Regions from separate parts of the Arthrobacter sp. B3I9 genome, predicted to be linked through region 2. Evidence: riboswitches for the same ligand, from Rfam matches in the RefSeq annotation. Region 2 holds a riboswitch; each other region holds the start of a gene.
The links. Region 2 has a riboswitch for cyclic di-AMP ahead of QFZ65_RS09900 (hypothetical protein). Riboswitches for the same ligand answer to the same signal wherever they lie in the genome.

Region 1 (3,228 bases), 1.7 Mb from region 2:
CCGCGGCAGCTGAGGAAGATCAGGAGGTAGGCGAGGGTGGAGGCCACCCCGATGCTGCCGAAGCGGACCAGCTGGCCGAAGAGGCTCCCGCGGAGGCTTTGTTCCTGCGGCCGGGATGCGGCAGGGAGCGGACCGCGGGCCATGGCAGCGCGCAGCTCGGGAATGGGGATCCTGCCGGATAGCAGGTCCCGGCCTAACCGGGCCATGCCGTGCAGGTCGGCCAGGGCTGTCTGGACGATGTCGACGCTGGAATCCGGGTCGTCCGTCCAGTCGACGGGGACCTCATGGACGCGCAGCCCGCAGCGTTCCGCGAGCACCAGAAGCTCAGTGTCAAAGAACCAGGCGTTGTCCAGCGTGTGCGGGAGGATCTGCTGCGCCACATCGGCGCGGATGGCTTTGAACCCGCACTGGGCGTCGCTGAAGTGGGCGCCCAGGAGGGAATGCAGCAGGAAGTTGTAGCTCCGGGAGATAAATTCGCGCTTGGGTCCGCGGACCACCCGCGAGTTCCTGGTCAGCCGGGTGCCGATGGCCAGGTCCGAATGCCCGGAAATCAACGGGGCGAGCAGGGGGCCAAGTGCCGCGAGGTCGGTTGACAGATCCACGTCCATGTACGCGAGGACCGGTGACGGGGAGCCAAGCCACACCTTCCGCAGGGCGTTGCCCCGTCCCTTCTCTGCCAGATGGACCACGGTGACTTCGCGGAGTTCCCGCGCGACACGCTCCGCAACCTGAAGGGTGCCGTCAGTGCTCGCGTTGTCCGCCACCGTGATCCTGAAGCTGTGCGGAAAGGACTCGGCCAGGTGGGCTTGCAGGCGGCGCAGGCACTCCTCAAGGTCCTGTTCCTCGTTGTAGACCGGGATGGTCACGTCCAGCAGCGGCAGCCCGACGCCGGGCCTGACGGGTGCGCGCCGCGTTTCCGCTGCGGCCGGCGGCTCAGGGCGGAGACCGGCGCCCGGAACGGGGCCGCCGGGCACCAGCAGGGTGCTCGGCGCCAGGCCGCCCGGGGCCGTAGCGCTGTGCGGCAGGGTTTCTGTGGCGTGGTCGGTGAACGTCATGGCTCAACTGTGGCGCCGCCTCATATGAGGGCTTTAGCGGCAAGCTGTGCAAGTGCTGTGCAAGTGGAAGGATGCAAGTGGAAGGATCCGGGCAGGCACCAGCCGTGCACGCTAAAGACGCGCCGGAAGGCACGAACCGGAAGGCACGAAAAGCCCCGGATCGAAGAGGATCCGGGGCTTTCGGGCTACTGTCTACGCTGATGCTGCCTTGCGGCTTAGTACCAGTTGTTCGCGTAGTGGAAGTTCAGGGCTCCACAGGGGGAGTTGTACCGCTCCTTGACGTAGTTGAGGCCCCAGTTGATCTGGGTCCGGTAATTCGTGCGGAAGTCTGCGCCGGCGCTGGCCATCTTCTCGGCGGGCAGGGCCTGGACCACGCCGTAGGCACCGCTGCTGGCGTTCGTGGCCGTGGTCTTCCAGTCGGATTCCTTGGTCCAGAGCTTCGCCAGGCACTGCATCTGGTCGGGCCCCCATCCGTAGGAGGCAAGCTGGGACGCAGCGTAAGCCTGTGCGCCGGCGGGGTCATCGACTGCAACAGGCTCCGGGGCCGGGGCAGGAGCGGGTGCCGGAGCTGGAGCCGGGGCGGGGGCTGGTGCTGCGGCTGGTTCCGGCACGGCCGCCGGGGCTGCGGGTACCGGCGCTTCAGCCGGCGTGGCGTCAGCGGAGGTAGGCTGGGCGCCGGCCGGGGCAGGCGCAGCGGTGGTTTCAACAGTTGGCGTCGGAAACAGCGAATCGTCCCGAACCCGTTCGAAATTGAGGGGCGTCACCGGGGTCGCCGTGATGGCGGATGCACCGGTGCTGCCGGTGGCTTGCGGGCTGGCCGTGGACTCGGTTGCCTGTCCGGCCGCTCCAACGCCGAGCAGGACCGCACAGACGGTGACGACGACAGCGGCGCGGCGCCCGGTGTAGCCCATGCCTCTGGCGAACCCGGCCGGGCCGCGTCTGGCCGGCTCGGCACGATGGCGTGAATGCGTGGCGTGGGTTGCGGCGTCGCCGTCCGGGCGCGTTTGTACCTTGATGTCAGTCATGATGCCTCTCAACTCCTACGGAGTTAGCTGTCGGGTGCGGATGGGAAATCCGGCCGCACGGATGCTCACGTGTCGGCTTAACCCCAAGGGTCCATGGATGCAGGGTGCCCGGGAACTTGGGTTCCCCGTCTCTGCCTGGTCCAGCGGAATCCGGGAAGCGGCAGAGTTTGGCGTAATCCGGATGTGCGGTTCCAATTGCGACCGCACTCTATCGACCGTACAGGGTATTTCCGCTAGAGTCACATTTAGGTAACGGAAATCACGGTAGCGGCGTGTCGCTCTTGCGCTGTGAGAGGGTGCGGCCCGGCGATTCTTCCTGCCGCGCAACGCCGTTTGGACGGTTCCGCGCACTCGATGTGGCCGCGCGTCTAGCGGGCTAGGAACCCGTCGAAATGGCGGCGCGGCAGGATCAATTCTGCGGATGTCAGTCCTGCGGCCGAGGGGCCGGGCGGAGCTTCTTGAGCCAGAACTCCGTCTGGGCGATATGGGCAGCCGCCGCGGTGGCGGCCGACGACGGATCACGGTTCGTTATTGCCTCGACGATTGCGCGGTGCCCCGCATTGCTGCTCGCCCGCACGGCCTGGCCGTCCTCTCCGTCCATGATGTGGAAGTGACCGTCGCGGGAACGGAAGAAGAAGCTGCCATGATCGATGGCTGTTCACGGCTGGGTGCCCTGTTCAAGGTGCTGGTTCCGGTCATGCTGCCCGGCGTCGCGGCAAGCTTCATCTTCAATTTCGTGAACTGCTGGAATGAGCTCTTCCTGTCCGTGACGCTCATGAACAGCGACTCCAACAAGACCATTCCCACGGCCCTGGCCGGCTTCATCTCGAGCTTCAACATCGACTGGGGCTCCATGTCCGCCGCTGCGGTCCTGACGGTAGTGCCAACGCTGGCAATCTTTGCCTTTGCCAGCAAGTTCATCGTGCAGGGACTGACGGCCGGTTCCGTAAAGGGCTAAGCCTGACAGCCCCACGGATCTCAGCTGCGCACAGTGAAAGGCCGGCACCCGCAGGGGTGCCGGCCTTTCATGGCCCGTGGTTAGTTTGTGCTGCCGGTCTAGGAAGCGGCAGGGCTTGGCCGCAGACGCAGCGCCTGCATGCCCCCGTCGACGGCGAGGTTCACGCCGGTGGTGGAACCGGCCAACGGGC
Region 2 (3,228 bases):
CTTGCCTGCGCCGTCCTGGTGGCCACCCTGCCGGGGGAATCGGTGATCGCAGGACTGCTGATGTTCGCGGCGGGGGCCGCATACCGCCTCCTGCGCTTGCGTCTGGGAGGAGCGCGGAAACGCTGAGCGGGAGCCCTGCGATGATGGGTCCGTGACTATCGCAAAAACAATCGTGTTGTTCGTCCTGGCAGCCGTTGCCGAGATTGGCGGGGCCTGGCTGGTGTGGCAGTCGGTGCGCGAGGGCAGGGACTGGTGGTGGGCCGGACTCGGGTTCCTGGCTTTGGGGCTGTACGGCTTCGCCGCGACACTTCAGCCGGACGCGCACTTTGGCCGGATCCTGGCCGCTTACGGTGGCGTTTTTGTGGCAGGTTCACTCGCTTGGGGCATGGCTTTCGACGGGTTCCGGCCTGACCGCTGGGACATCGCCGGATCGGCAATCTGCCTGGTCGGGGTGGCAGTCATAATGTTTTCCCCGCGCAACGCCGGCTAGGTCTGGCCGCGGAGACGCCAGAGGCCGGTGATCCGCTGCCCCCAAGGCAGCAGCTCACCGGCCTTTAGGCTCCTGCACTCCAGAAGCCTGCGGCTCAGGCTCCGACGCGGACGAAGGTCACGCCGCCGGTTGCGGTCAGCCAGGAAAGCGGGTGCGCCATGGTTGCGTTGACACCGTTCATGCCGCCGCTGACGGCCTGCCCGTTGCCCGCGTAGATGGCTACGTGGCCGGACTGGACGATGATGTCGCCGGGCTGCGGGGTGGCAACAACCTTGCCGAACTTCAGGAACGCGGTGGGGCCGATGTCGCCGACCGCAACTCCGGCCGCGCGGAGGGCCTTCTCCACCATGGCGGTGCAGTCCTGGGTGATCCCGACCTGGCCGTAGGCCGCGGAAAGCAGGATAGCGTTGACGCCGCCTGCTGCAGGCACAGCTGCCGGCGCGGGGGCAGCGGCCGGGGCAGCCGCGGGAGCAGCGGCCGGGGCGGCCGCCTGGACCTTGACGGTCGCCTTCGGGGCGGCCACAGCCTGCGGTGCCGCGGCAACCTGTGGGGCCGGGGCAATCGCGGGGACCTCGGCAACCGGCTTGGGCTGCACGACGGGCGCCGGTGTAGAAATGACAGCCGGACGCTCGAAGGTGATCTGCACGGTGGAGTCCGCACTGACCGGAGCCGTGACCAGGCCCTTGACGTCGACGGAGGCCGGTGCGGACTCACGCTCAACGGGGGCGCCGGCCGCATTCGCGGCCATGGCGCCACTAAGCACCAAACCGGACGCGGCGGCGATCACGGCGACCTGGCGGCCAATGGCGGTTGCATTCCCGGTGAAAGCCGAAGACACTGCTGAGAAGCGGCTGGTGGCGGCGGTACCTTGACGGCGCGCAGAAGTATTGCTTGAAGACATGCGTGTGGCCTCTCCCAATGCCTGCGAGGTGAGCTGTCGGATTCGGATGGGAGGCACCCGGCCGCATGTGGGCCCGTATGGCGGGCCCGTGCGGCTTCACCCCAAGACCTGTGTTCAAACCGGCCAAAAAGTGGTTTCCCCGTCTCTGCCGGACATTGATGCGAGGTTTCCCCAGGCCGCGGCAGAGTTAGGCAATCGGCAGGGGGCGCCCGGTGTCGGAATCAACGGGCGCCTGTCCAACGTAACGGAACCATTACGAAAAGTCACATCGAGGTAACGGAAGGCCTAAAAGGCGCCTCGGATGCGGCACGGAGCCCGGCATAGGATTAATCCACCAGATCCAGTAAGGGGAGGTTCGAAATGAACGCCCACTGCGTAGCCATCTGCCAGCCGAGCGGCCAGCCTCAGCAGGATTTTGACGTCAACACGGAGTTGCTGATCCTCGAGGGGGACGACGTCTGCATCTCCACCTGAGATGCCGAGCCGCGCGACGGAGGATTCGACGTCCGGGTCCTGAACGACCGCACCGATGCCCTCGGTTTCATGGTCGTGACAGATTGGCAGTTCCTGGACGGCAAGGCCTATGCGGTGGTGGAACGACGGGCCAGCCGCTGAGGCAGAGAGCTACCTCACGTCACGTCAACCCTGAATTCCAGCTCGGGCCGGTATTTCGCCACGTCATCCAGCACAAGGGCGACAGCCTCGCGAACAGGGTCGCTTTCATGGTCCTGCTCTGACGAATTTTCACGGTCATGCTGGAACGAAAGGGCAAGCGCCTGCCTTGCCCGGCGGACAAATGCACCCCAGTCTCCCCCGCCGCCCCGGAACGCCCGGAGGGGTGCCAGCAGGGCGGCACGGCGGAGCCAGACGTCCTCTTCCCGGGCCCAGCGGTCCAGCACACTGTCTGCCCGCACCCTGCCCAGCAGGTCCAGACCCGAGACCAGCGGTCCGACCACGTCGACGGCCAGCGGGTCGGCCAACTCGCGGAGACCGGCTGTTCGCAGGAAGCCCTCAACCCGGGTCAAGTCTGCATTGTCCAACGTGCTGACCTTGGACTGCAGCAGGACTACGGCCGAGAGTCGGCGCTCGTACACCGGTACCGACCACAGTTCAGAACTCAGCGCGGTGATGTCGTCATGCGTCAGGCCACGGTGGCGGCGCAGAGCATCGCGTACGGTTCCCCGAACCGCCCCCACCGAAGCACCGTAGTACTGGAGTCCGCTCCCCCACCGGGATCGCAGGTCCTCTGCTCGGAACCACGATCCTTCCCGTTGCAGCGAGGCATCGATAAAGTCGCCGGCGTCACTCATACGTTCATTCTTGCGTATCCCTCTGGGTCATCAGGATGAACCGGACCATCCTTGCGGCTAAGGTTTTCCGCCCCCGACGGCTGATTCTTAGCTGCGCTCTTTTTGTCGGACCCACCGGGTTGAATAGGTTCATGGACGGCAAGCAGGTGCCCGAAGTGGTTCGGGCAGCAGGCAACAACGCTGGACCCTGTTGCGCCGCATGCAGCGCGGTGGTGGACGCCACCCGTCTGCCCGCCTCTGCCCCACTCGCCGTCCACCGCAACGACGACGACGACGGCCCCGCCAGCGTTGACGGCGGACCGGACGGCGGCCCCGCCGGTCTTGACGGCGGACGGGACGGCGGCGGCGTTGATGAAGCGGCGTTGGGCGATGACGGGGCGGCGTTGATCGACGAGCTCCGCGAACTTGAGGACCAGAAATCGGCCATCGCCGCCCGGCAGGCACGGATCTCCGTGGCCCTCGATCTGGTCCAGCGGCGCGCCCAGCGCGCGGCGGGCGTTCCCGAAGCTGAGCTCGGAGCCGGGGTC
Region 3 (3,228 bases), 1.6 Mb from region 2:
CAAAGCGTGGCTTGGGGGCGGCCCGGCAGCGGTGGCTGCGACGAAGCCTCCTTTTCATTCTGCCTGACCGCCCCGTAGGGACGGGAAAAAGATCCGTCATAGTCCGGTCACTGAGACGGATGGGCGCCGCGGCAGCCGTCGGCTGGGCCGGCCGAATTATCCGGAGTAATTCAAAAAAGGCTAAGCTGGATTGCGAACGTACGGGCGGATCCCGCCGAGGCAAGCCGCAGACATCGGCACACGGTACGGTGGGAATGACGCAAGGACGGCGCTCGAGGAGCTGAGCTGAATGACGGATCTGATCGATACAACCGAGATGTATCTTCGGACCATCCTGGAACTTGAAGAAGAGAACATCGTCGCCCTCCGTGCCCGCATCGCAGAACGGTTGCGCCACTCCGGCCCCACGGTGTCGCAGACTGTCGGCCGCATGGAGCGCGACGGCCTTGTGGTGGTGTCCGGCGACCGGCACCTTGAACTGACCGAGACCGGCCGGAAACGTGCCATCGAGGTTATGCGCAAGCACCGCCTCGCCGAGCGGCTCCTGGCCGACGTCATCGGCCTTGATTGGGCGTATGTCCACGAGGAGGCCTGCCGCTGGGAACACGTGATGAGCGAGCGTGTGGAACGGCGCATCTTCGAGATGCTCGATCACCCGACCGTTTCCCCGTATGGAAATCCGATTCCCGGTCTCGCGGAACTGGGCGGCCTGCCCTCCCAGCCCTTCGCCGACGGCGTCGTGAACCTGCTTGAAGCCATGACCGGCTACGGCGCCGGGTCCCGGATCACCGTGAACCGCCTGGCCGAACCCATCCAGGTCGAGCCGGAACTGCTCGTCCAGCTGGATGAAGGCGGCATCCGGCCCGGGGCACTCGTGTCCTTGGAACGCGTGGGGGAGTACATTTCAGTCCGCGTGCCGGACTTCGAAGGTGCGCTCGAGCTGCCGCCGGAGGTCGCGGCCCACGTCTTCGTTACGGTCGGCTGAGCCCGTCCACACCAGCACTTGCGGCCTGACCCCTGGGATGTCCACAAGGAGATAACGGGATTATTACTGAGCGGGATTAATCGCCTATAGTTAATCTGCAGTACGATACCAAACCGTTACCTGATCCGCAGCCGAGCTCTGCCAGCGGATCAGAAGTCGAGTCACCTTCTGGCAGAGGCGGGGGAACCAATTCCGGCTGCTATAGAGCAGCCTCGGGGTGAAGTCCGCCAGCGGCAGGCGCACTCCACCGTGGGATTTTGCGATTCCCCTGTGTCTGGACGCCTGTTTACGGCGGACCGGGTCTTTGATCTTTGGCCCGAATCCGACAGCTAACTCCGCAGGCCGTCCAGAGAGGAACCATTCTTGACCACCCAGACCACCCCGGGCCGCCGCCGCGCCTTCGGCCCCGCTCCTGAGCCGCGCCCGGCCGTCGCCGTTCAGGCAGACCGCCCGCGTGATGCGCACCGCGATGAGCGCCGCGGCCGCCGGAGCACGTTTCGCCAGGTGACGGACTTTGCCGCCGCCAGCGGCTTCGGGCAGCGTGCCGGCATCGCCCTTGCCGCTACCGGGCTGGTCTTGACGGTCACAGTGCCCGCCACCGGGCCGGTCATGGCCAGCGACACAGCCGCTGTCGCCGTCGCCGCTGCTTCACAGCCTGCCGTGACCGCCGCCTCCACCAAGATCGACTTCAGCCGCACCGCCGTGAGCACCCAGGGTGACCCCGACGGAAAGCTGAAGCAGCTGCTGAGCGCACAGTCCGTGGGAACCATCACCCGCGCTGCTTCTTCCGGCACCCTTGGTGCGCCCCTGGAGAAGATGGAAACGGCCTCGCCGTTCGGTTTCCGGGTGAGTCCCATCACCGGCGGCCAAGGCGAGTTCCACCGGGGCCAGGACTACGCTGCGCAATGCGGTACGGCTGTCCGTGCCGCGGCCAGCGGAACAGTTACCTTCACGGGTTGGCACCCGTACGGCGGCGGCAACCGTGTGGTGATCGACCACGGCAACGGCCTGGAGACCACCTACAACCACCTGTCCTCCTCCAGCGTGAAGGTCGGACAAAAGGTCTCCCGCGGCGATGTCATCGCGATGAGCGGAACCACGGGCGCGTCCACCGGCTGCCACCTGCACTTTGAAGTAATGGTCAACGGCGACGTCGTTGACCCCACCGGCTGGCTCTAATAGCGATGGGCGACTCTCGCCTTTTGGGAACCCGCCGTGATCTGAATGTGACATTTCATCAGTACTGCTGTATCGTTTGAAGCACGCCAACTTCTCCGAAGTTGGCGCTCTTGAGTGGATTGCCTAACTCTGCCACCGCTCAAGGTCCGTTCGCATGACATCGTCTGGCAGGGGCGGGGGAACCAATTTCGGTCTTCGCGAGAAGACCTAGGGGTTAAGTCGCAAAGCTTCCCAGGGAGCAGCGCGGCCGGGTGACTCCCATCCGAATCCGACAGCTCACCTCGTAGGCATTGGGAGAGGCTACTTTCGTGTCTTCACGCCATAATGCTGCGCGTCACCGCGCTGGCGCGGCTCTGTTGAGCCCGCTGAAATCCATGTCCCGTGCTGCCCTTGCCGGCGCCCGGAATGGATCTCACTCCGCCGACTCAATCTCTGCCGAGTCCGGCCTGCAGGCATCGCACCTGCGCGCAGCTACCGCTTTTGGCGCGTCTTCGCAGTACACCCTTCGCTAAGTAACCCATTTTTCGGGGCGATCCGGCGTACCCCCAAGATGCCGGAGCGTCCTTACTCCGCGCCTAAAAAGCGCGGTCCAAGGAACACGAAAGAGAGAACTTAATGACTACTCGTGCACACTCTGCACGGCACCGCGCCGAGGTCACCGAGACCAGGTCGCTTGCTGTCATTGCTAAGGCCGTCGGCGACAACGCTGGCACCATGGGCCGCCAGGCCGCCGTCGTAGCTGCCGCTTCCGGTCTCGTACTGACCAGCGGCATTGCAGCCAACGCCGCCGAAATCAACGTTCAGCGCGAGTCCACCTCCGCTTCCGCCTTCGAGGTGCAGTCCGGTGCGCCGGCCACCATTTCGGCCGCTTCCACCATTGCGATTTCCTATGAGAAGCCTGCCGTTTCCACCTCGCCGGCTCCTGTCGTCGAGGCCCCGAAGCCGGCCGTGGAGGTCCGGAACTCCGACGCCGGCACCCCGGCTGCCGCTAGCACCCCCGCCGCTGCGGGCACCCCGGCCGCCGCTGGCACCCCCGCCGCTGCGGGCACCCGGGCCGCCGCTGC

Region 1: another riboswitch for cyclic di-AMP. It lies ahead of QFZ65_RS17785 (hypothetical protein); the one in region 2 lies ahead of QFZ65_RS09900 (hypothetical protein).
Region 3: another riboswitch for cyclic di-AMP. It lies ahead of QFZ65_RS17140 (M23 family metallopeptidase); the one in region 2 lies ahead of QFZ65_RS09900 (hypothetical protein).

Annotation. Positions count from the first base shown of each region.
Region 1 is NZ_JAUSYO010000001.1:3,850,772-3,853,999, reverse strand. Features, by position in the region: gene QFZ65_RS17790 (bifunctional glycosyltransferase family 2/GtrA family protein) at 1-1,055, opposite strand, end outside; gene QFZ65_RS17785 (hypothetical protein) at 1,271-2,080, opposite strand; cyclic di-AMP (ydaO/yuaA leader) riboswitch at 2,081-2,263, opposite strand; gene QFZ65_RS17780 (FCD domain-containing protein) at 2,505-2,681, opposite strand; gene QFZ65_RS17775 (carbohydrate ABC transporter permease) at 2,691-3,038, shown strand; gene QFZ65_RS17770 (SDR family NAD(P)-dependent oxidoreductase) at 3,137-3,228, opposite strand, start outside.
Region 2 is NZ_JAUSYO010000001.1:2,102,344-2,105,571, reverse strand. Features, by position in the region: gene QFZ65_RS09910 (APC family permease) at 1-126, shown strand, start outside; gene QFZ65_RS09905 (YnfA family protein) at 152-490, shown strand; gene QFZ65_RS09900 (hypothetical protein) at 585-1,391, opposite strand; cyclic di-AMP (ydaO/yuaA leader) riboswitch at 1,396-1,595, opposite strand; gene QFZ65_RS09895 (DNA alkylation repair protein) at 2,021-2,701, opposite strand; partial or broken gene QFZ65_RS09890 (HNH endonuclease) at 3,064-3,228, shown strand, end outside.
Region 3 is NZ_JAUSYO010000001.1:3,706,936-3,710,163, reverse strand. Features, by position in the region: gene QFZ65_RS17145 (metal-dependent transcriptional regulator) at 290-985, shown strand; cyclic di-AMP (ydaO/yuaA leader) riboswitch at 1,135-1,344, shown strand; gene QFZ65_RS17140 (M23 family metallopeptidase) at 1,349-2,164, shown strand; cyclic di-AMP (ydaO/yuaA leader) riboswitch at 2,275-2,468, shown strand; gene QFZ65_RS17135 (NlpC/P60 family protein) at 2,780-3,228, shown strand, end outside.